DNA from 3 places in the Paenarthrobacter sp. A20 genome. Region 2 is predicted to be linked to each of the others. Evidence: riboswitches for the same ligand, from Rfam matches in the RefSeq annotation. Region 2 holds a riboswitch; each other region holds the start of a gene.

Region 1 (7,984 bases), 130 kb from region 2:
GTGACCTCGCCGCGAATGCCGTGGGGTTTGCCGATCCGGGCCACCTGGAGCTGCATGGATTCCTCTGAATTCTTGTGTACCGTGCCGCCGGGCAGCCACGGTGATGAAATGGTGGATAAAGCAATCCGGCCCCTCCACCATATTCGGTGAAGGGGCCGGATCTAAGACAAGTAGTGCTGAGCGCGTTACCGGCGGCGGTCGGTGTCGACGACGTCGACCCTGACCTGCTCGCCACCTGCCAAGGCTGCAACCACAGTGCGCAATGCACGTGCGGTGCGTCCCTGACGGCCGATCACCCGTCCGAGGTCCTCCTGGTGAACACGCACCTCGAGGGATTCCCCGCGGCGGTTGTTCTTGGCACTGACCTTGACATCCTCAGGGCTGTCAACGATCCCGCGAACCAGGTGCTCGAGCGCTTCTGCCAGCAACTTACTCAGCCTCGGTGGTCTCTGCTTCAGCCTCGGCCGGAGCTTCGGCTTCGTCCTTCTTGGCCTTCTTGGTGATAGCTTCCGGGATGATGACGGAACCCTTCTCCGGGGCTACGAAGGCTTCCTTCGGAGCTTTGGTCTTCAGGGTGCCTTCCTGGCCCGGCAGGCCCTTGAACTTCTGCCAGTCACCGGTGATCTTGAGGATCGCGGCAACCTGCTCGGTCGGCTGGGCGCCAACGGAAAGCCAGTACTGGGCGCGCTCGGAAGCGACCTCGATGTACGACGGCTCTTCGGTGGGGTGGTACTTGCCGATTTCTTCGATGGCACGGCCGTCGCGCTTGGCGCGGGCATCCATGACGACAATGCGGTAGTACGGTGCGCGCATCTTACCGAAGCGCTTAAGGCGAATCTTTACGGCCACTTTTGTGGTCACTCCTGTTTCTGAAACGAGGTGAACCCGACGTTCTGCACCCGTGGGGCGGGCCATACTGGACGGTTCGAAGGACAAGATACGAGCACGGAGAGAGGGGCCGCACCGATCGAGTACCTGTCTATTGTGCCAGATGCCCGCAGTAAATACGACTTACGCCACGTGGTGCGGTGTGTTGTTGCTCACTCGCAGGATTGGAACGCTGCGTGCGACGTGGACTCGATGCCGCTATTCGGACCAGACGTACAGCCCGGTGCGCTCCACCTTTTCGACGTCCGTGGCCAAGGCGGCCAATTGCTGGACGTACTGGCGTGATTGGGCAGCGTCGAACGGCATGTCGTCCTGCGCAGCCCAGGCGGCAGCTACGTCGTCGAGAACATTGGCGTCACCTTCGCTCTCGTACGTCAACAGTTCGGCAAGCGCCCGCACCATGGCTTCAGGGACACCCAGGAGCGCATCACTGGTGACATCGACCAAGGCAAGCTCATAGTCAGCTCCGGCGGCATGGACCGCCTGGCCGGCCAAGTCACCCAGCTGCTCGACTTCAAAATCCGTGATGCCATCGATCCTGACGGCAGGACCCACCACATCCGCGCCCTTATCCAGGGCAGCTGCCCGCTTGAGTGCTTCGTCGTGGGTGGCTACAAAAATTTCGGCAAAGCCCATGGAAAGTACTCTCATTCCTTCGTGCTGACGGGGCGGCGGCACGCGAACCGAGTGGCTCCGCGCCGCCACTGACCAGCCTAGTGCAGCGGGGAGCCGCCAGTGGCGCCTCAGCGCACGGCGACGCGCAGCTTGTTGCTCCAGGGGTCGTCAAAGCGAAGCTCGGAACCGGTGTGATAATGCGCCACGCCTGCTACCTTGAGGCGATCCCCCAAGGCCGCCACGTCTTCCGCGGCGGGGACCTCGATCAGGACTTCGCCCAGGCCGAGCGTATCTTTCCGGGGGCCGGCGCCACGGCTGTTCCAAACGTTCATGGCCATGTGGTGGTGATAGCCGCCGGCTGAGACGAACAGCGCCTGGCCATGCCATCCAGCGGTGCGCTCGAAGCCCAGGGTCCCGACGTAGAACTGTTGCGCAGTCCCAACATCACCTACCTGCAGGTGCACATGCCCGATGTCGGCAGCCGCCTCGCGCTGTCCGGTCACGGCAGCTTCACTCAGGTGCTGCTGCAGGAACCGCTGGGGCGGGAGGGCAACATTGTCCATGACCACATTCTTGCCATCCCACTGCCACAGTTCGCGGGGCTTGTCGTAGTAGAGCTCAATGCCATTGCCCTCGGGGTCGGTGAAGTAGAACGCCTCGCTGACGAGGTGGTCGGCACTGCCCGCAAAGGCGCGGGGCTCATACTCGGCCGCGGTGGCGATGGTCGCCGCCAGCGAAGGCTGGTCCTGGAACAGGATGGCCGTGTGGAACAGGCCGGCTTCGCCGCGCCCGGGAATCTGCAGGCCGGAGGCCGGAGCCAGATGGACCACAGGCTTTCCGACACGCCCCAGATACAGTCCGCCATCCTGTTCGGCAACCACCTCCAGGCCCAGGGCGCGCTGGTAGTAGTCGCTCATGACCTTCATGTCGCCCACCTTGAGCATGACGGTGCCCATGGTGAGTTCGGCAGGCAGAAGATCCTGGCTGATTGGTCTGGTCATGTGAAGCTCCCGTTTCTGAGGTTGCCGCGCATCGGCACCTTCTACTTCTATAAATTACTTGAAGCTTCAATTTATTCCTAACGGACAGTGATGCCCCGGAGGACGATGTGCTTGAGTTCCGATACAGTCTCCGGATGGCGCCTGGGATCGGCACTGCACAGGACGACGTCGGCACCCGCCCCCTCGCTGATCCCCTCCACCCCCAGCCACTTCCGGGCACCCCACGCCGCAGCGTTCAGGACTGCCGCCGGCGGCAGGCCGGCGTCGTGCAGTTCCCGCATTTCATCCGCAATCCGGCCGTGCTTGATCACGCTGCCCGCATCTGTTCCCGCATAGATGGAGACCCCCGCCTCAAAGGCCTCCAGCACACGCTCGCGCCTACGCTCCCACAGGCGCATCATATGGTCCGCGTACTCCGGAAACTTTGGCGCTGCCTGCGCGGCGATATCCGGGAAGGTGGCGATGTTGACCAGGGTGGGCACGATGGGCACCGACTGTTCCACCAAACGCGGAATGTGCCGCGGCAAGAGGCCAGTGGCGTGTTCGATGCAGTCGATGCCGGCATCGAGCATGTCATCGATCGTGTTCTCGGCGAAGCAATGGGCCGTCACCCGGGCACCTTCGTCGTGGGCAGCTGAGATGGCATCCTTGACGATCTTTGCCGGAAAGGACGCGGCGAGGTCGCCGACGCCGCGATCGATCCAGTCGCCCACAAGTTTCACCCAGCCGTCGCCGTCGCGCGCTTCCTTGCGCACGGTCTCCACGAGCTGCTCCGGTTCAATTTCGTGGCCCAGGCCACGGAGGTAGCGCCGGCTCCTGGCAATGTGCCGTCCTGCCCTGATCAGGCGGGGCAAGTCTGTCCGCTGCTGAACCCAGCGGGTGTCGCCGGGTGATCCACAATCACGGATCAGCAGCGTTCCGGCGTCGAGGTCGGCCTGCGCCTGCGCCAAGGTTGCCTGCTCGTCAACCGCGCCGCCTGCGCCGAGCCCGATGTGGCAGTGGGCATCAACGAAGCCCGGCAGGACCCAGCCATCCAGTACCCGGTCCGGAGGGGCCGTGGGGCGTTCGAAGGAAAGGACTCCGTCAACAGACCACATCCCTTGGCGCTCTTCGTCCGCCGAGACGAGTACAGGTCCGCTGAATTCGATGATGTTGGCCATTGCAAAAGCCTAGTCCGCCGCACTGCTTTCGGAGCTGGTGCGTTCATGTGACTGGGTGCCCGTTGGGAGCTGTGGTAGCTTCGTCTACGACCACACGGGGGCCCCTGCAGGGGCTGAGATCGGACTGACGCAGTCTGCGACCGTTGAACCTGTCCGGGTAATGCCGGCGAAGGAAGTGAGTAATCCTTTGAGCACCACCGAAACACAGCACAGCCCTGTCCAAAATCGTTCCAACGCAGGCCAAAATCGTTCCAACGCAGGCCAGAACCAGGCCGGTAACGGCTTGGAATCAGCGGAACCCGTCACGCAATCGCTGAAGTCCCATTCATTGGCGTGGCTGGAAGATCCCGACAACGGGATCCGCGTGCCGATAACCGAGATTTCGCTGGAGCCCTCCCCCAGTGGGCAGGCAAATACGCCGTTGCAGGTGTACCGAACCGCGGGTCCGGGCAGCGATCCTGTGGTGGGACTGGAGCCGTTCCGCGCACCATGGATCCAAGGCCGGGCAGACACCGAACCATACTCCGGGCGCGAACGGAACCTGCTCGACGACGGCAAGTCCGCGGTCCGGCGCGGTGCGGCGTCAGCGGAGTGGAAGGGCGCGCAACCGGTGCCCCGCCGCGCCGTCGAGGGCAAGACCGTCACCCAAATGCACTACGCGAAAAAGGGCGTTGTGACGCCGGAGATGCAGTTCGTCGCGCTGCGGGAGAACTGCGATGTTGAACTGGTCCGCGGCGAGGTCGCCGCAGGCCGGGCCATCATCCCCAACAACATCAACCACCCTGAATCCGAACCGATGATCATCGGCAAGGCCTTCCTGGTCAAGATCAACGCAAACATCGGAAACTCGGCCGTGACCAGCTCCATCGCCGAAGAAGTGGACAAGCTGCAATGGGCCGCCCAATGGGGCGCTGATACCGTCATGGACCTCTCCACGGGAGATGACATCCACACCACCCGCGAATGGATCATCCGCAACTCCCCTGTTCCGATCGGCACAGTCCCGATCTACCAGGCGCTCGAAAAGGTCAACGGCGAGGCCAACAAACTGACATGGGAAATCTTCCGCGACACAGTGATCGAGCAATGCGAGCAGGGCGTGGACTACATGACCATCCATGCAGGGGTGCTCCTGCGGTATGTGCCACTCACAGCCAACAGGGTCACAGGCATCGTTTCGCGCGGCGGTTCGATCATGGCCGGCTGGTGCCTGGCACACCATCAGGAAAACTTCCTCTACACCCACTTTGACGAGTTGTGCGAAATCTTCGCCCAGTACGACGTCTCGTTCTCGTTGGGCGACGGCCTGCGCCCCGGATCCATTGCCGACGCAAACGACGCCGCCCAGTTTGCAGAACTGGACACGCTCGCGGAGCTGACGCAACGCGCGTGGGAGTTCGACGTCCAGGTCATGGTGGAAGGCCCCGGCCACGTTCCATTCCACCTGGTCCGCGAGAATGTGGAGCGGCAACAGGAACTCTGCAAGGGTGCCCCGTTCTACACGCTCGGCCCCCTGGTCACCGACATCGCCCCCGGCTACGACCACATCACCTCGGCGATCGGTGCGACCGAAATCGCCCGGTACGGCACAGCCATGCTCTGTTACGTGACCCCAAAAGAGCACCTCGGCCTGCCAAACAAGGACGACGTCAAGACCGGGGTTATCACCTACAAGATCGCCGCCCACGCAGCCGACCTCGCCAAGGGCCACCCTGGTGCGCATGAACGCGACGATGCCCTGTCCAAGGCACGCTTCGAGTTCCGCTGGCGGGACCAGTTTGCCCTTTCCCTGGACCCTGTGACGGCCGAAGCCTTCCACGACGAAACATTGCCGGCCGAACCGGCAAAGACAGCGCACTTCTGCTCGATGTGCGGCCCCAAGTTCTGCTCCATGCGCATCAGCCAGGACATCCGGGACGAATACGGTTCAGCCGAGTCCCAGGCGGCAATCGCAGGCATGTACGACGGCATGCGCGAGAAGAGCCAGGAGTTCCTGGCTTCGGGCGGGAAGGTGTACTTGCCGGAACTCCAGGTCCCTGCAAGCCAAGGCACCACCAGCTCAGGAAGCCTGAACTGACATAGCCCTTCCGACGTCCGCGATAAAGGAGCGGATGGCCCGGTCCCCTTCAGGTGAATCCTGGGGCCGGTGTCCTCCCGCTGCCACGCGGCGGAGGGCACCGGTGTCCTGCAGGTATGCCGCGATTTCCTCGTAGAGGGGTTCCCACCCACCGGTGAGGACCAACGTGGGAACGCCCGGAACGATGTGGAGCGGCGCCTCCCATGGAGGCGCTTGCAGCCTCAGCCGGCGGGCGGAGCGGCGGGCTTCGGGACTGTCCAAACCTCCGGTTTCGGCAGAGAACGCCCGGCGGTAGAACTCACGCTGGTAGTCGGCGTCGTTGAGCTGGTTCCTGACGTCGAACAGCGGTTCCATCAGTGCCCGATGGGATCCCGTCGCCGGAAGTTCGGCCGTCAACGACAAACAGGCGGGCTCCACCAGGGTGAGCGAGTGCACCAGATCAGGGCGTTCGATGGCTGCGAGCATGGCGGAGATGGCACCTTGCTCGTGAGCCACGATGTGGCCGCCGCCCGAATCATCCAGTGCGTTGATCACAATTGCGACGTCGGCCGCCACACTGGATTCCACGGGTTCGGCATTGGCATCAAAGCCGTGGCGCCGAAGGAACAGTGCGTCATAGGCCAGGGCCATGCCATGTTGCCTCGGCCATGCCGCAGCGCCGAACGTGCCCAGGCCGTGAACGAAGACTACGCGCTGCTTCTGCATTGGTTCAGCCTATTCCACGGCTCCGACATCCCAAGGGGCCGGAAATCCCGGCTCCTTGGGAAGCAATATCTACTTTCCGAGGAACTTGTCGAAGCCCTTGGGAAGATTCAGCGACGCCGGGTCGAAGTCCGCGGCGCCCTGTCCGAAAGCGGCACCCGTGGGTGCGGCCGAAGCGGCATTGGCCCGTTTGGCCTCGGCATCACGCAGTTCCTGCGCTGCCTTTGCAGGGTTGCCGGAACGGGCCTTCTTCTTGGGGGCGTTCTTACCGTTCTTGCGGCCGCCGCCGGGGCCACCCAACCCGGGCATTCCCGGCATGCCTGGCATGCCGCCGCCTTGAGCCAGTTTTTTCATCATCTTCTGGGCCTGGGCGAAACGCTCCAGCAGTCCGTTGACCTCTGAAACGTGGACGCCTGAACCCCTGGCGATTCGGGCGCGGCGTGAGCCGTTGATGATCTTGGGAGCAACACGCTCGTGCGGAGTCATGGAGCGGACGATTGCCTCGACGCGGTCGATCTCTTTTTCGTCGAAATTCTCAAGCTGCTGACGGATGTTCTGCGCACCCGGCATCATCATGAGCATCTTCTTCATGGAGCCCATGTTGCGGATCTGCTGCATCTGGGCGAGGAAGTCGTCCAGGGTGAAGTCTTCCTGGTCGGCGAACTTCTTCGCCATCCTGGCCGCTTCGTCCTTGTCCCAGGCCTTTTCAGCCTGTTCGATCAGGGTGAGGACGTCACCCATGTCCAGGATGCGCGAAGCCATACGGTCCGGGTGGAAGAGCTCAAAGTCGTCGAGGCCTTCACCGGTGGACGCAAACATGACCGGCTTACCGGTAACGGATGCAACCGACAGCGCGGCACCGCCGCGGGCGTCGCCGTCGAGCTTGGACAACACGATGCCCGTGAAATTGACGCCTTCGTCGAAGGCCATCGCCGTGTTGACGGCATCCTGGCCGATCATGGAGTCGATCACGAAGAGGACTTCGTTGGGGATGATCGCCTGACGGATGCGTCGGGCCTGGTCCATCATTTCGGCGTCGACGCCGAGACGGCCGGCTGTATCGACGATGACGACGTCGTGCAGCTTCTGGCGGGCTTCCTCGACGCCGGCCTTGGCTACGGCCACCGGATCGCCGGCGGGGTGCTCAAGTTCGGAGGTTGCGCCCGGGTGCGGAGCGAACACCGGGACACCGGCGCGCTGGCCAACAACCTGGAGCTGCGTGACAGCGTTGGGGCGCTGGAGGTCGCAAGCTACCAGCAGGGGGCTGTGGCCCTGCGCCTTGAGCCACTTGGACAGCTTGCCGGCGAGGGTGGTCTTACCGGCACCTTGGAGGCCTGCGAGCATGATGATGGTGGGCCCGGTCTTGGCCAGGCGGATACGTCGTGTCTCGCCGCCGAGGATCTCCTTGAGTTCCTCGTTGACGATCTTCACGATCTGCTGGCTCGGGTTCAACGCTCCCGAGACCTCGGCGCCCAGGGCGCGTTCGCGGATACGGCCGGTGAACTCGCGGACCACGGACACCGCAACATCCGCGTCCAGCA
Region 2 (7,984 bases):
GCGGCGCCTGAAGCTGCCGTGGAGAGCCAGCCCGAAGCTGCAGCCGAGCCTGCCCCTGAAAAGCCGGTCCGCCGTCGTCGTGCTGCCAAGCCCAAGGCCGAGCCGGTAGAAGAGCCTGCCGCCGCAGAAACCACGACGCCGGATGCACCCACCCGGCCCGTGTCCCCTGTTGCTGCGGTAGCCGCTGAAGAGCCCGCGTCCGAAGAAGCGGAGGCCGAAGGGGCGGAGGACGACGCTGCTCCCGCTGCGTCCACGTCCCTGTTCATGGAGCCTGTTTCCATCACATCCATGATTTTCCAGGCCCCGGACCTCACCACGGTCCCGCGCGTTGCGGCCGTCGAAGAAAAAGACGAGGAACCGGAAGCGGAAACCGAATCCGGCGCTGAAGGTGAGTTGGACGATGCCGGCAGCCGGCGTCGTCGTCGGAGCCGTGGCCGCCGGGGACGTCGCGGAACCGAGCGCGAAGAGAACGAAGCCGAAGATGGCAGCGAATCCGAGGACGAGGAAGCTCCAGCGACCGAAGCCCTCGATGAAGGCGTGACGTCACGCCGTCGCCGTCGCCGCCGCCGTGGCGACCAGGATCTTGAATTGACCGGAGGGTCGGACGACGATCCGCCCAACACGGTGACCCGCGTCCGTGCTCCCCGCCCTGTGACGGAGACAGCCCCGTCCAACCGCGTAACCAGCGTCAAGGGCTCCACCAGGCTTGAGGCCAAGAAGCAGCGTCGTCGGGAATCCCGCGAGACCGGACGCCGCCGCCAAGTCATCACCGAGGCCGAGTTCCTGGCCCGCCGCGAGTCGGTGGACCGCCAGATGATCGTCCGCCAGCGCGACGACAGAATACAGATTGGTGTCCTGGAAGACGGTGTGCTGGCTGAGCACTTCGTTTCCAAGACCCAGCAGGACTCCTTGATCGGCAACGTTTACCTGGGCAAAGTCCAGAACGTCCTTCCGTCCATGGAGGCGGCGTTCGTGGACATCGGACGCGGCCGAAACGCAGTGTTGTACGCCGGTGAAGTCAACTGGGACGCGGTCAACCTCGAAGGCCAGCCGCGCCGGATCGAGAACGCCCTGAAGTCCGGCGACTCCGTCCTGGTCCAGGTCACCAAGGACCCCGTGGGTCACAAGGGTGCCCGCCTCACCAGCCAGATTTCCCTGCCGGGCCGCTACCTTGTGTACGTGCCGGGCGGTTCCATGACCGGCATCTCCCGCAAGTTGCCGGACGTCGAACGTAACCGCCTCAAGCGGATCCTGAAGGATCGTTTGCCGGAAAACGCCGGTGTTATTGTCCGCACGGCCGCAGAAGGAGCGTCGGAGGAAGAGCTGACGCACGATATCAACCGCCTCCGCGCGCAGTGGGAAGGCATCGAGGGGCAGGCTTCCTCGACCAAGGTGCTGGCTCCGGAACTGCTGTACGGCGAACCGGACCTGACCATCAAGGTTGTCCGCGATGTCTTCAACGAGGACTTCTCCAAGCTGATCGTCTCCGGCGACGACGCCTGGGACACCATTGAAGCCTACGTGACCTACGTCGCCCCAGATCTGGTGGGCCGCCTTGAAAAGTGGACCAAGGACCAGGACATCTTCTCTGCGTGGCGCATCGACGAGCAGATCCACAAGGCGCTGGAACGGAAGGTCTTCCTCCCGTCAGGTGGCTCGTTGGTCATCGACCGCACCGAAGCCATGACCGTAGTGGACGTTAACACCGGCAAGTTCACCGGCAGTGGCGGAAACCTTGAGGAGACGGTCACCAAGAACAACCTTGAAGCGGCCGAGGAAGTAGTTCGCCAGCTCCGGCTGCGTGATATCGGTGGCATCATCGTCATCGACTTCATCGACATGGTCCTTGAATCAAACCGCGACCTCGTCCTCCGGCGCATGGTGGAATGCCTTGGCCGCGACCGCACCAAGCACCAAGTGGCTGAAGTGACGTCGCTGGGCCTCGTCCAGATGACCCGTAAGCGCATGGGCACCGGCCTCTTGGAGGTCTTCGGTGAGCAGTGCGAGCATTGTGCCGGCCGGGGCGTCGTGACGCACGATGAACCTGTGGAGCACCGCCGCGCCAACGTCGTGGCCGCCGAACACCACCGCCCCCACACGGAGACCCAGCAGCCTGCTGCCCGCACGGAACGCAAGCGTCGCCGGGGCAAGGGCGGGGGACAGCCCGTTGCCGAAGCGTCCGCGCAGGTCCACACCACCACGTCGACGCCGGCTGCGCCGGCTGCTCCCGCTGAGCCCCAGGATCCGGCGAAGCAGGCCAAGGCCGAGGCGACCAGGGCTGCGTTGGCCACGATTGCCGCTGCCGCCCATGCCGCGCACCTGCACGACGACGAAGTCCACCGTGCAGAAGAACAGGCACGGGCAGCTGGACAGCAGGAGTCTGCCGCTCAGTCCGTGGCGCCCGCCGAGGCAGAGGAAGCCGCAGTTCGCGAAGGCAGGTCCACGCCGGTCCTGCGTTTCGGTGGGGAGGAAGTTGCCTTGCCGTTCGGTGAACACCACGAAGAACCGCCGGCCGCAAAGCCTGCCATGAGCCTTGATCTCCTGGCTGAAGCGTTCTCCCACCTTGGCGCAGCTCCTGAGGAAAAGCCCGAAGCGCTGTTTGCTCCGAAGGCCGTCGAAGCGGATCCCGAAGCTGTTCCCGCCTCGCGGGCCCGCCGTGGCCGCCGCAACCGCAGCGCGAGCAGGGCGCAAGGTGCGGCTAACGAAACAAGCGTCGAGCACCATGAGGTGACTGCCTCGGTTGGTCAAGGAACGGCACACGAGGCCAAAGCACCCGTGGAACCGGCCAAGAAGGCAGCGTCCGAGGAGCCCATTATCCTGGGGGTTGGGGTACCGGCTTCCGAGCTCTAGCACGGGCAAGGAAACCCAAGCATGAGGGCCCTGCACGATCCGCCACAGGCGGGTGGTGCAGGGCCCTTTGCTGTCCACTGCAAGCCCGGCTTCGCGAATGCGTTGGCCGGGTGCATGAAGGCATTGACAGTCATATCCGGCCATTGGCGTGGCACGGTTCCCGGGACCGGGCCCTTCCCGGCTACGCTTGGGGACTGACACGGGGTGCCGGGCGTTGGGCCAGGCTGAGATCCAGACCCGTTGAACCTGTCCGGTTAGCACCGGCGAAGGGATGTCCCCATGACTTCAACGTCGTATTCTCCCGTCTACCCGTTGGCCGTTTCCGGCCGGCAAATACCGCGGGTACTGAGCATCGCAGGCTCGGACCCATCCGGCGGCGCAGGTATCCAGGCTGATCTGAAGAGCATCGCAGCCCATGGCGGTTACGGCATGGCAGCCATCACCGCCCTGACTGCGCAGAACACTGTGGGAGTCCGTGCTGTCCATGTTCCTCCGGTGGAGTTCCTGCGCCAGCAACTGGAGGCAATCAGCAATGATATTGCCATCGATGCAGTCAAAATCGGGATGCTTGGTGACGCGGCCGTGATCCACGAAGTCCGCGGCTGGCTCGAAGCGGTGCGTCCCGCCGTCGTGGTCCTTGACCCGGTGATGGTCGCCACCAGCGGTGACCGCCTCCTGCGGGAGTCCGCCGGGAAGGCCCTGCGCCAGCTCCTGCCGCTGGCAGACCTGATCACGCCTAACCTGCCCGAACTTGCCATGCTGCTGGGGGAGCCGGAGGCCGCTGACTGGCCCTCGGCGTTGGATCAGGGCAAGCGGCTGGCCGCTGAGTGCGGCAACACCGTGCTGGTCAAGGGTGGTCATCTGGCCGGTTCCGAATGCCCTGATGCGCTGGTGAACACCAGCGGGTTGTTGCGGCAGGACGTCATCGAGGTGCCTGGTCCGCGGGTGGAGACGGCAAACAGTCACGGCACGGGCTGTTCCCTGTCCTCGGCCCTGGCCACTGCGCAGGCCCGTACCGGTGACTGGGAGGCGTCATTGCGTGAGGTGAAGCCATGGTTGATCGAGGCGTTGACGCATTCCGACATTCTCGAAGTAGGCCACGGAAGCGGACCAGTGCACCACTTCCACCACCATGCGGGCCCGAGGCCGGGAGATTTCGCGTCGGTGCTATGGAAGGAAGCGACCCCGGAGCTTGAAGCAATCTACAAGCTCAGCTTCATTGACGGCTTGCAATCCGGCAGCCTTCCGGAAGCCGCCTTCAACTACTACCTTGCCCAAGACGCCATTTACCTCAATGGGTACTCCAGGGTCCTGGCCCGCGCTGGCGCCCTTGCTCCCAGTGAGGAGGAACAGCTGTTCTGGGCCAAAGCGTCACAGCAGTGCCTTGAGGTCGAATCGGAGCTTCACCGGAACTGGTTGAGCACCCGGGAGGCGTCAACGGCCACCGGTCCCGTCACGAAGTCGTACGTGGACCATCTGCTGGCGTCTTCGGCTTCCGGTAGTTATGCGGTGGTGCTCGCGGCAATCTTGCCTTGCTACTGGCTGTACGCAGAAGTGGGCCAGCAGCTCCATTCAGCGTACGTGGAAGCAGGGGCTCCAACGGAGCACCCTTATGCGGCGTGGCTCACGACGTACGCGGACGAGGATTTCGCTGCCGCTACCAGGAATGCGATCAACTTCACTGATGGCGCTGCGATGGCAGCTTCCGAGAGGGAAAGGGCCGCCATGGTGGAGGCCTTCGCCCAGTCCTGCCGCTATGAAACAGCGTTTTTCGATGCTCCACGGCTTCACGCGTAGCCCGATTCCTGGATCTTTCAGCGTCCGGATAAGCCGGCACTACCGCGCGTCGCGGGCTTAATCGCGTTAATTGTGCCCAAACCCTGTAGGCTGTATGGGCACGGTGCCGGGAGAGTCCGTTACAACTGGTGACGCAAGTCACGCGGTAGCCTCCGGACCCGGCCTCATTTGCAGCTGAAGGTCAAACTAGCGTAATCTTGATCTTCGGTGCTTACGCCAACACTTGGGTTATGCCCCTTGGAATTGTTCATGGGATGACTCGCGGACTTCGATCAGAGGTCCACGGCGTTGAGGCACAGCGCGAACCAGGCCTGATTCCGGTTCAAGGTTCCGCACGCAAATTTAGTTATAAACGTCGAGAGAAGTGAGTACCCAAGTGGTGTACGCGATTGTCCGCGCAGGCGGCCGCCAAGAAAAAGTTTCCGTTGGAGACTACGTAACGCTTAACCGCGTCCCCGGTGGAGCCGGCAGCACGCTTGAGCTGCCCGCCTTGCTCCTGGTTGACGGCGACAAGGTCACCTCCGCAGCTGCGGAACTGGCCAACGTCAAGGTCACGGCTGAGATCCTCGAGGACCTCCGTGGTCCGAAGATCGTCATCCAGAAGTTCAAGAACAAGACCGGCTACCGGAAGCGTCAGGGTCACCGTCAGGAACTGACCAAGATCAAGATCACCAGCATCGCGTAACTTTCGTTACCCGCTGTTCAGGTTTTTCAGTTTCCCCAGAAATTTAGAGGCAGGCATTTCACATGGCACACAAAAAAGGCGCGAGTTCCACTCGCAACGGTCGTGACTCCAACGCTCAGTACCTGGGCGTAAAGCGCTTCGGTGGTCAGGTAGTTTCCGCAGGCGAAATCATCGTTCGCCAGCGTGGAACCCACTTCCACCCGGGTGCAGGCGTCGGTCGCGGTGGCGACGACACCCTGTTCGCCCTGCAGGCCGGTGCGGTTGAGTTTGGTACTCGCCGCGGACGTCGCGTAGTGAACATCGTTGCTGCTGCAGCTGCAGAGTAACAACAAGTTCTGAACCGGTGGAGCGGGCCAATCGGCCCGCTCCACCGTTCTTTTAACCGCATTACAATCGACTGGGGCGCCCACAGGCGCGCTGGTTTTGCAACAGCGCTGGCAACAGCAACAAACGCTGTAAGACAGCAACTGAGGAGATCCACGTGGCGAGCTTTGTAGACCGGGTAGTCCTGCACGTATCCGGCGGAACCGGCGGCCACGGCTGTGTCTCCGTAAAGCGGGAAAAGTTCAAGCCGCTTGGCGGCCCCGATGGGGGTAACGGCGGTAACGGTGGCGATGTCATCCTGCGGGTATCTGCCCAGACCACAACGCTGCTGGACTACCACCACGCTCCCCACCGCCACGCCACCAACGGTGGCCCGGGCATGGGCGACTGGCGTGGTGGCAAGAACGGCGAGACACTGATTCTTCCGGTCCCTGACGGCACAGTAGTGAAGACCAAGGACGGCGAAGTCCTGGCCGACCTCGTTGGCGAGGGTACCGAATTCATCGCAGCCGCCGGTGGCCAGGGCGGCTTGGGCAATGCTTCCCTTTCATCGCAAAAGCGCCGCGCCCCGGGCTTTGCCCTGCTGGGCATCGAAGGTGAATCCAGCGACATTGTCCTGGAACTTAAGTCCATCGCAGATATTGCGTTGGTTGGTTTCCCCTCTGCCGGTAAATCCAGCCTCATCGCTGCCATGTCTGCCGCCCGGCCGAAGATCGCCGATTACCCTTTCACCACCCTCATCCCCAACCTTGGTGTGGTTCAGGCCGGCGAAGTCCGCTTCACTATTGCCGACGTCCCGGGCCTGATCGAGGGCGCCAGTGAAGGCAAGGGCCTTGGCCACAACTTCCTCCGCCACGTTGAGCGCTGCGCCGCGCTGGTGCATGTCCTGGACTGCGGAACGCTCGAATCTGACCGCGACCCCCTGTCCGACCTCGCCATCATTGAGGCCGAACTGGAGAAATACGCGGTTGACATGAGCTACGCCGGTGTTGACGGTGAGGTTGTTCCGCTGAACGAACGTCCCAAGCTCGTTGTCCTTAACAAGGTGGATCTCCCCGATGGCAAGGACATGGCCGAATTCGTTCGTCCGGACCTGGAAGCACGCGGATACCGGGTCTTCGAAGTGTCAGCCACCAGCCATGAGGGCCTGCGTCAGCTGGGCTTTGCCATGGCGGAGATCGTCAAGGCAGCGCGCGACGCAGTAGCGATTGCTCCTCCGAAGGTTGCCGCGCCCGTCCTGCGTCCGAGGGCAGTCAACGAGTCCGGTTTCAAGATCCGCCGCGAGGAAAAGAACCTTGAGCCGCTGTTCCGCGTTCTGGGCGAAAAGCCTGTCCGATGGGTCAAGCAGACGGACTTCACCAACGAGGAAGCCATTGGCTACCTCGCCGACCGCCTGGCCAAGCTGGGTGTCGAAACCGAGCTCTTCAAGGTTGGCGCCAAGCCCGGAGATACCGTTGTCATCGGCGAAGACGACGGCGTGGTCTTCGACTGGGAGCCCACCATGATGGCTGGTGCTGAACTTCTGGCGACACCGCGAGGCACCGACATCCGTGTTGCGGACATCGGTGACCGTCCGACGCGTTCGCAAAAGCGTGACGAACAGATCGAGCGCCGCGAAGCCAAGGCAGCCGCGCGCGCCGAGCTCGAAGCCGAACGCAAGGCGGGCATCTGGACTGAATCCGTCAGCGGCCGCCGTGCGCAGACCGTGAGGGAAAGCACCCTGGACTCCGGTGATGACGACTAGGACCATCAACGCTCCGACAACGGCTGAGGGCCTGGAACGCCAGGCCCTCGCCACCGCAAAGCGGATTGTGGTCAAGGTGGGGTCTTCCTCGCTGACCAGCATCAAAGGTGGCATCTCCGAGAAGTCCCTTGCCGGACTGGTGGATGCCCTCGCCGACAAGCGGAATGCCGGCACCGAAATCATTCTGGTGTCCTCCGGTGCCATCGCTGCAGGCTTGGCTCCGCTGGGCCTGGCGAAACGGCCCAAGGACCTTGCAACCCAGCAGGCCGCAGCAAGCGTTGGCCAGGGACTCCTCATGGCGCGTTATACCCAGGCGTTCAGTGCCCACGGCGTCACGGTCAGCCAGGTCCTGCTGACTGCCGATGACCTCATGCGGCGCACGCAGCACACCAACGCCTTCCGTGCCTTGGACCGGCTGCTCAATCTCGGTGTGGTGCCGGTGGTCAATGAGAACGACACCGTGGCAACGCACGAGATCCGCTTCGGCGACAACGACCGGCTCGCTGCCTTGGTGGCACACTTGGTCCGCGCCGATGCGCTCGTGCTGCTCTCCGACGTCGACGCCCTCTATGACGGCCCGCCGT
Region 3 (7,984 bases), 3.5 Mb from region 2:
GGGCAAGGACCGGATCGTGGTGGAGCCGGACTCCCGCAACGCCAAAGCCCTGCGCCGTCTGGAAGCCACCTGCTTTGAGCTGGGACCTATCATCCAGCTTGCGGAGAAGGAGGCCCAGTTGGGGTTCCTGACACGGGCAGGCTTTGACGAGATCCAGGAACAGAAGGCTCCCTAGTCCCCCATCACACAAGGCGAAGTGCCGCCGGCGCCCCCAACAGGCCGGCGGCACGCTTGTGCCCAGCTCGTTAGCGCGTGAAAGCGCTAGCGCCAGACAAAACTCCAGGTTCCAGCGCCTACAGCCGTGAGCACTGCACCCGCTGCGATGATCACACCGCCAAGGACCACCCAGGCATCCAGCATCGAATACGTGGATTCGCGCGCCCACGTTCGCTGACCTCCGCCGAAGCCGCGCGCTTCCATGGTTACTGCCAGCCGCGAAGCCCTCCTTACGGCCTGGACCAAGAGCCCGAAGCTCTGGCCCAGCGTGGCCTTCAGCCGCTGGAGGGGGCTGCCCTGCGAACCCACGCCGCGGGCACGGCGGGCCATGCCGATGGTCTGCCACTCCTCCGCCATCAGGCCCACCAGCCGCATTGCTGCCAGGGAGCCCAGGACAAAGCGGTGCGGCAGCTTTGCTTTCTGCGCCAGCGCATCGGCCAGGTCAGTCGGATCCGTGCAGGTCATCAGCAGGATCGCCGGGAGGGCAATCGCCAAACCGCGCAGCATGAAACCCAGCCCCAGCTCCAGCGAACCTTCGCTGATGGACCAGAGTCCGACGTCGAGCAGTACAGCGCCGCTGTCCGCCGCCACAATCGCCGTGCTCCAGCCGCCGATCGCCGCCGCGATGATCAGGGGCCAAGCGCGCTGCCACAAGAGCCGCAGGGTAAGCCCGGCCAGCGGGAACAATGCCAGTTCCGCAACCAGCGCCGTGGACGCCGACACCCAGTCGATGGACAGGGCCAGTACCAGGGAAATCAGGAAAACCGATACGAACTTCGCCAAGGGGTTTGCACGCGTCAGCAGGGCATGATTTCCGCGGATGTTCAGTGCGTCCCTCATGCCGCACCCGCTTCCTGATGTGCAACATTGCCCTGTGCCACCGGTCCGAGCTGCAGCTCGGTTCCCCCGAGTACTGCGCTGAATTCCTGGTCGTGGGTCACCGAGACCACTGCCGTTCCGGCGTCCAACAACTCCGAAAGGAATGACGCCAGCTCAGCCCAGGTGTTGGCATCCTGGCCGAATGTGGGCTCATCCAGCACCAGGACCTTCGGATGCGCCGCCAGAACCGTGGCCACCGAAAGCCGCCGCTTTTCCCCACCGGACAACGTGTAGGGATTGGCGTCCACAAGGTGCGTCAGCCTCAGCCGCTCCAGCAGTTCATCCACGCGTTCCTCGCCATGGCCCAGATGCTTGGGGCCAAACATGAGCTCGTCCAGGACCTTGCCCGTGACAAACTGGTGCTCCGGTTCCTGGAACACCGTCCCGATGCGGGAAATCAACTGGTCAGCTTTCCACATGAACGGGTCAATACCCGCCCCCTCGGAAAGCTCGACGGCGGCACTCACCGCACCGTCCACCGGCGCCAAAAGGCCGGCCAACGTGAGAGCGAAAGTGGATTTGCCGGCACCGTTCGGTCCCGTGATGGTCAGGGCCTGGCCAGCCCTGACCTGTGCGCTGATGCCCGTTTGCACGGGAACAGGCGGGATGGTCTTGAAGCCTTTGCGCCGCGGTTTTTCCCGGGATACTGCGAGGTCCTGGGCTGCCAGGAGAAGCGTGGAAGTCTGGGGCCGGTTCTGCCGCGTCCGGGTTGCCGGAACGTATCCCGGCACCCACACGCCAGCCGCCATCAGCATGGTGCGTGCCTCGGACAGGACCTGCTCCGGAGGGCCGTCCAAGAGGACTCCGCCCGCGGCCTGCCCGGCGCCCGCAGCCGCGCTCGACCCCGCCACCCACCCTGGCTGCAGGACCACGATCCTGTCCACCAGGTCTTTCCACACAGAAACGCGGTGTTCCACCACAACCAGGGTGGCACCGGTCTTATCGAGGCAGCGCTTCACCGCATCACGGACCTCCAGCACACCCGCCGGATCCAAGTTGGCCGTCGGCTCGTCCAACAGGATCAGCCCGGGTCGCATCGCCAAAATGCCCGCAAGCGCAAGCCGTTGCTTCTGCCCTCCGGAGAGTGCCGCCGTTGGGTGATCCAGGGCCAAACCGCCGCCGGCAGCGGTGCGCAGCCCGACGTCGTCGAGCGCTTCATGGACGCGGGACCAGATCTCGTCCCGCGGCACGGCCAGGTTCTCGGCGCCGAAGGCGACGTCGTCACCCACGCGGGAGAGGACCACCTGGGTTTCGGGGTCTTGCTGCATCAGGCCGGCGCGGCCACGCTGTTCGCGGGGAGCAACGCCGTCGATCAGCAGGGAGCCGGTCTCGTCCGAGTCGTCTTCCTCATCACCCAGCACGCCGGCCAAGGCATGCAGGAGGGTCGACTTACCGGCGCCCGAAGGACCCAGCAGCAACACCCGTTCGCCGGGTTCGATCCGAAGGTCCAGACCCTCAATGGCAGGCTGGGCCCGGCCGGCATGCCGCCACCCCCAGCCCTCGGCTGAGATGGCGGCAGGCCTGACCGTGCCGCTTTGAGTCGCGGACATCAGCTGAAGACTGGCTCCGAAGCGGCCTTGCGCGACGCGAAGGAGCTCAGGACGCCGGTCTTCGCCAGGCCGCGGGTGGCGACCCAGGACAGTGCGCCTGCGATGATCGCGCCGGAAATGGTGGTGAAGGTGATGTAGGCAAGCTTGTCGATTGCCTCGTACGCGATGTTCCAGCCCCACGGAAGGAAGGAGTCGTTCAGGCCGCAGAAGAGGCCTGCGCCCGCGCCGGCGAGGAGGGCCGTGGGCAGGTTGAACTTCTTGTAGCGGAAAGCGGCGAAGATGAGCTCGGCGCCGAGTCCCTGCAGGACTCCGGAGATCAGCACTGTGGTGCCGTACTGCGAGCCCATGATGAGCTCACCGGTGGCAGCGACGGCTTCGCAGAACAACGCTGCGCCCGGCTTGCGGATAATGAGCATGCCCAGGACCGCGGGGATCATCCAGCCACCGGCGATCAGGCCTGTGAGGGGAGGGTACGTCGCGTTCAGGGGAATGGATACCAACGCAGCGCCCTGGGACCAGGCCCAGAAGATCACGCCGCCGGCGATGGCGATCAGAGCCGCCACAACGATGTCTACAACACGCCAGTTATAACTGGTCTTCTTCACGTTTACCGTGGTCATTTTCTGCCTCCTGAGGTACAGGAGGGGAAAGTGCTACCCGGATTCTCCAGCCGGCCTGCGCCGCCCGGATCCGGACACTCTGAGAAGCTCGACTCCCTTGCGCCGGTACTAACCGGATCAGGTTCGAGGGTCTGCGGCTGTCCGCACTCTCAGCGCCCTCGCGTCTCCTGCATCTCTGCAGGGTCCGACGGCGGCGCTCCCCTGTCGTTATCAAATCTGCCCTGATGGGCGGGTTCAGTTTACACCTGCGTCCATGGCGGGCGCTGGCCTGTTGCCCGCCTATGGTCACAATCGGATCAGCGCGCCCCGGGCCGGACGCGTTCCAGGCGTGCGTTGCGAGGCCCGCCCTACACCCCTCCCGCCGGTTTTGGCCTGCACACCAGGCCCCACAACGAGACCTGAGAGAATGATCCAGCAGACTCGACCGCGGCAAAGGGGCATATCTCATGACGGACCTACCCAAGCAGGATCACGCTGCAAGCGACACCACGGCGCCGGAACCTCGCCTTGCCGCCAGCGTCATCCTGCTCCGCAACGCCCCCGGCGGTCTCGAAGCCTTCGTCCAGCACAGGGTCAGCACCATGGACTTCGCTGCCGGAATGGTGGTGTTCCCGGGAGGCCGGGTGGATGCTGCGGACACGTCCGGCTGGGACTACCCCGCGGAGCTGCTTCAACACCACGCGGCCCAGTGGCGCCAAAGCTCCATCGGCGCTAATCCTGCGCAGGCGACCACGAGCGCGGGTACGGTCCTCACAGCCGCACTCCGGGAAGTCCAGGAGGAGGCGGGCCTGAGCATCCACTCCGCCGACCTCCGTCCATGGGCCAACTGGATCACCCCGACGGACATGCCCAAGCGCTTCGACACCTACTTCTACATCGCCAAGCCTGCGCCAGGGGCTGAGCCCCAGCACCAAACCACTGAGGCCTGGCAGTCTCTGTGGATGCCAGTGGACGGAATTCTGGCGGCAGAGGCGGCCGGAACACTGAAACTGATGCCGCCCACCTATTACCTGCTGAAGGAAATCGCAGGGTTCGGCTCAGTGGAAGCGGTGTGGTCCGCGGAGCACACCGTCGTTCCGGTGCTCGCCCCGGTGGGTTCCATGGCCGCGTTCCTCAAGGAACGGGAAAACCGCCGGTAACAGCGTCCGCCCGGCCTTTACGGCTAGGCTGGGGACATGAACCTCTTCTTCAAGCTGCTGGGTACCGGAGTGAGCCTCGGAGCAGGCTTCGTCGGAACCAAACTCGTCAATAAAGGGTGGGAAAAGGCCACTGGCAACAAGCCACCCACAGGCAACGATGACTTGGAGACGAGCCTGCGCTCGGCCCTGACATTCGCCTTGATCTCTGCGTTCGTGAGCACCCTCATCCAGGTACTCGCCAGCCGCGGGACGCAGCGTGCCATCGCCCGCTTCGCCAAATCCAAGGACATCGTCTAGGCACCACCCGGACAACATGCAAGCGCGGGGCCACCATCAGTGGCCCCGCGCTTTTTGCCTATCAGTCGTTCAGATGAGCAGCCGTTCAGCGGTCGTTGCCAGGCTCTTGCCCGGCGGCCGCCCGTTGAACCACTGCCTCGAGTTCATCTTTGGTGAGCATCTCGCGGTGACCGTGCTTGGTGCGGTAGGCGGAGCGACCCACCATGTGGGCAGAAACGGGCGCCGTCAGAAGCTGGAAGATCCATGCCACCAGCAGGACCGGCCACACCCACCAGGTGCGCATCTGCAGGCCGATGGCGGCAAGCATGAGGAACAAACCCAGTACCTGCGGCTTGGTGGCAGCGTGCATGCGGCTCATAAGGTCCGGAAAACGGAGCAAGCCGATAGCAGCACCCAGGGACATCAGGGCGCCCACCACCAGGAACACGGCGGTCACACCATCGATCACGACATCGACGCCGGTGGGATCAGGACTCATTGTTCTGTTCCCTCCGCTCCGCCACAAACCGGGCAACTGTCACCGATCCGATAAAACCAATCACGGCCAGGGCTACCAGCAGCATCAGGTTGTTGAGGTGCCTGTTCATCGCCATGTCGATCGCGAGTGCAGCACCCAGGATTGCGAGCAGGACGTCTGACGCCAGCACTCGGTCCAGCAAGGACGGGCCGATGGCTATGCGGACGATCGCACCTGCGGCAGCCAGGCTGAGGATTACAGCCGTGACCACGAGAATGGTTTCCTTCATCGCGTTGCCCCTTCCATTCCCGGACGTATTTCGGCCTTCAATGCTTCGACTTCTTCGCGCGTGCCCATGATCCTGATGAGCCGCGCTTCGATGGTTTGGACTTCGTCGCGAATTTTGTCGATGTCCGCTTCTTCATAGATGTTGAGCGCGTGCAGGTAGAGCGTGGATGTCGACCGGTCCACCTCCACCACAAGGGAGCCCGGTATCAGCGAGATGACGTGCCCGGTGGCCGTCACCATCAGGTCCGAATGGCTCCGCAACGGGACAGCGACGACGGCGCTGCGCACCTTGGGACCTTTTGCCACAGCCAGGAACAGGACCAGGAAGCTCGCTGCCACCACTTTGGCGAGGAACATCAGCGCGAAGGGAATGGCGCGCAGTATGTTGAACCGGCCGCTCAACTCCACGGGCGGGAGGTAGAACAGCTTGGCTACCAACACGGCGATCAGGGCACCGAACAGGAGGTTGCCAGGGCTGAAGTCCCGCCACAGCGCACCCCAGACGATGACCAACCAAATGAGCAGCGGCAGCTCGGTGCGGAACGAAATCGGTTTGCGGCTCATTTGGAACCACCCGTCTGCACTTCATCCGGTTGCGCAAGGGGCGGCACCTCAACGGAATCGCCCAGGACGGAGTGGATATAGGCCGAGCGGTCCAGCATGATTCCCGCGGAACCGTCCGCCACCCGGAAAAGCGGGCCGGCGAAGACCGTCAGGGCGACGCCGAACACCACAAGGCCTGCCGTCGAGCCGACCATGGTCCGCGGCAGAACCCCTACGTTGCCCGGGGTCTGAAGCACGGGATCCGGGTACTCAGCGTCCTCGGGCTTGCGCCAGAAGGCCCTGTTCCAGACACGGGCGATGGCCAGCAGCGTCAGAAGGCTGGTGACCACGCCACCCACCACCAGGGTGATGGCCAGGGGTGTTCCCAGCTCCACGCCGGCCTGCAGGAGGCCCAGCTTTCCCAGGAAGCCCGAGAACGGTGGAATGCCCGCGAGGTTCATCGCCGGAACAAAGAACAGCAGGGCAAGCAGCGGTGAGAGTTTGGCCAGTCCACCCAGGCGGTCAATGGAGGAGCTTCCGCCCCTGCGTTCTATGAGACCTGTGACCAGGAACAGGCTGGTCTGCACGGTGATGTGGTGGGCAACGTAGAAGACTGCAGCGCCCAACCCGGCAACCGAACTCATCGCCAGGCCAAACACCATGTATCCGATGTGGCTCACGAGGGTGAAGGACAGGAGACGTTTGATGTCGCTCTGGGCCAAGGCACCCAATATGCCCACCACCATGGTCAGTAATGCCACCACCATGAGCGGAACATTCAGGGTGTCCCCCGGGAACAAGAGTGTCTCCGTGCGGACCATGGCGTAGACACCTACTTTGGTCAGCAACCCGGCGAACACGGCAGTGACAGGAGCCGGCGCGGTGGGATAGGAGTCAGGGAGCCAGAAGGACAACGGGAACACAGCGGCCTTGATGCCGAAGGCCACCAGCAGCATCACGTGCAGGAGGTTTTGGGTGCCTTGGTCCAGTTCGGCCAGTTTGATGGCAAGGTCGGCCATGGTGATGGTCCCGGTGGCCCCGTAGATCATGGCGATGGCAATGAGGAACAGCACGGACGACACCACGGAAACCACAACGTAGGTGACCCCGGCGCGGATGCGTGGTCCTGTCCCACCCAAGGTCATCAGGACGTAGCTTGCCGTCAGCAGGATCTCGAAGCCTACGTAAAGGTTGAAGAGGTCGCCTGTAAGGAAGGCATTGGACACGCCGGCCACCAGGATCAGGTAGGTCGGGTGGAAGATCGAGACAGGTGCTTCCTGGTCGCCGTCGGCCATGCCCTGGCCGGTCGCATAGATCAACACCGCAAGGCTTACCACGGTGGAGACAACCAGCATGAGCGAGGAGAACTGGTCCACCACCAAGACCACACCCCACGGCGGCAGCCAGCCGCCAAGCGTGACTGACGTTGTGCCGCCATCCCACACTGACATCAGGAGCAGGCATTCGAGCAGAAGTGTTGCACTCAGGATCCCGATGCTCACCACGCGCTGCGCGGTGTGGTGCCGGATCAGCAGGAACGCCAGCGCGGCACCCAGAATCGGTAGGAGGACAGCTAGCGGCGACAGGTTTGCGAGATTCACGCGCTGCCTCCTTCCTGGCTTGGTGCCTTGCTGGGGGTCTCGGTGGCTTCGGGGTGAGTGTGGTCCGAGGTATTGGCAGGGGTGACGGCGAACTCCGAGGTTTCCAACGGCACAATGGCGTCGTCCTCGGCGTCGAAGCTCGGCGTCTCGGCAACGCGGCGGTCCTCAAGGTCGTCCTGGATCTCGTCTTGCCTTGCCAGGACCCAGGTCCGGTAGATGATGCCCAGCATGAAGGCCGTGACTGCGAAGGAAATGACGATCGAGGTAAGGATCAGCGCTTGGGGCAGAGGATCGCTATAGGCGTCCGGGCTGGTTTCCTTGGTGAACAAGGGCGCCAACCCGGCGTATCCGCCGGTGGTCAGGATCAGGATGTTGGTGGCGTTGGCCAACAGCA

Evidence for each region. A riboswitch is a leader RNA that binds a small molecule or an ion and turns the genes downstream of it on or off. The one in region 2 is predicted to bind thiamine pyrophosphate.
Region 1: it holds a riboswitch for thiamine pyrophosphate, as region 2 does, so the genes downstream of both, thiC (phosphomethylpyrimidine synthase ThiC) here and thiD (bifunctional hydroxymethylpyrimidine kinase/phosphomethylpyrimidine kinase) in region 2, are expected to answer to the same signal.
Region 3: it holds a riboswitch for thiamine pyrophosphate, as region 2 does, so the genes downstream of both, J3D46_RS01575 (ECF transporter S component) here and thiD (bifunctional hydroxymethylpyrimidine kinase/phosphomethylpyrimidine kinase) in region 2, are expected to answer to the same signal.

Annotation. Positions count from the first base shown of each region.
Region 1 covers NZ_JALJWH010000001.1:3,996,822-4,004,805, forward strand. The annotation lists gene rimM (ribosome maturation factor RimM) at 1-56, opposite strand, end outside; gene J3D46_RS18590 (RNA-binding protein) at 186-428, opposite strand; gene rpsP (30S ribosomal protein S16) at 430-849, opposite strand; gene J3D46_RS18600 (hypothetical protein) at 1,087-1,524, opposite strand; gene J3D46_RS18605 (VOC family protein) at 1,632-2,504, opposite strand; gene J3D46_RS18610 (amidohydrolase family protein) at 2,582-3,664, opposite strand; TPP riboswitch at 3,749-3,856, shown strand; gene thiC (phosphomethylpyrimidine synthase ThiC) at 3,852-5,741, shown strand; gene J3D46_RS18620 (alpha/beta fold hydrolase) at 5,724-6,446, opposite strand; gene ffh (signal recognition particle protein) at 6,516-7,984, opposite strand, start outside.
Region 2 covers NZ_JALJWH010000001.1:3,868,901-3,876,884, reverse strand. The annotation lists gene J3D46_RS17830 (Rne/Rng family ribonuclease) at 1-2,850, shown strand, start outside; TPP riboswitch at 3,041-3,139, shown strand; gene thiD (bifunctional hydroxymethylpyrimidine kinase/phosphomethylpyrimidine kinase) at 3,130-4,647, shown strand; gene rplU (50S ribosomal protein L21) at 5,024-5,332, shown strand; gene rpmA (50S ribosomal protein L27) at 5,395-5,658, shown strand; gene obgE (GTPase ObgE) at 5,814-7,400, shown strand; gene proB (glutamate 5-kinase) at 7,390-7,984, shown strand, end outside.
Region 3 covers NZ_JALJWH010000001.1:327,274-335,257, forward strand. The annotation lists gene J3D46_RS01560 (GNAT family N-acetyltransferase) at 1-175, shown strand, start outside; gene J3D46_RS01565 (energy-coupling factor transporter transmembrane protein EcfT) at 262-1,056, opposite strand; gene J3D46_RS01570 (ABC transporter ATP-binding protein) at 1,053-2,645, opposite strand; gene J3D46_RS01575 (ECF transporter S component) at 2,645-3,265, opposite strand; TPP riboswitch at 3,342-3,478, opposite strand; gene J3D46_RS01580 (NUDIX hydrolase) at 3,712-4,404, shown strand; gene J3D46_RS01585 (DUF4235 domain-containing protein) at 4,441-4,701, shown strand; gene mnhG (monovalent cation/H(+) antiporter subunit G) at 4,787-5,179, opposite strand; gene J3D46_RS01595 (monovalent cation/H+ antiporter complex subunit F) at 5,169-5,447, opposite strand; gene J3D46_RS01600 (Na+/H+ antiporter subunit E) at 5,444-6,010, opposite strand; gene J3D46_RS01605 (Na+/H+ antiporter subunit D) at 6,007-7,590, opposite strand; gene J3D46_RS01610 (Na(+)/H(+) antiporter subunit C) at 7,587-7,984, opposite strand, start outside.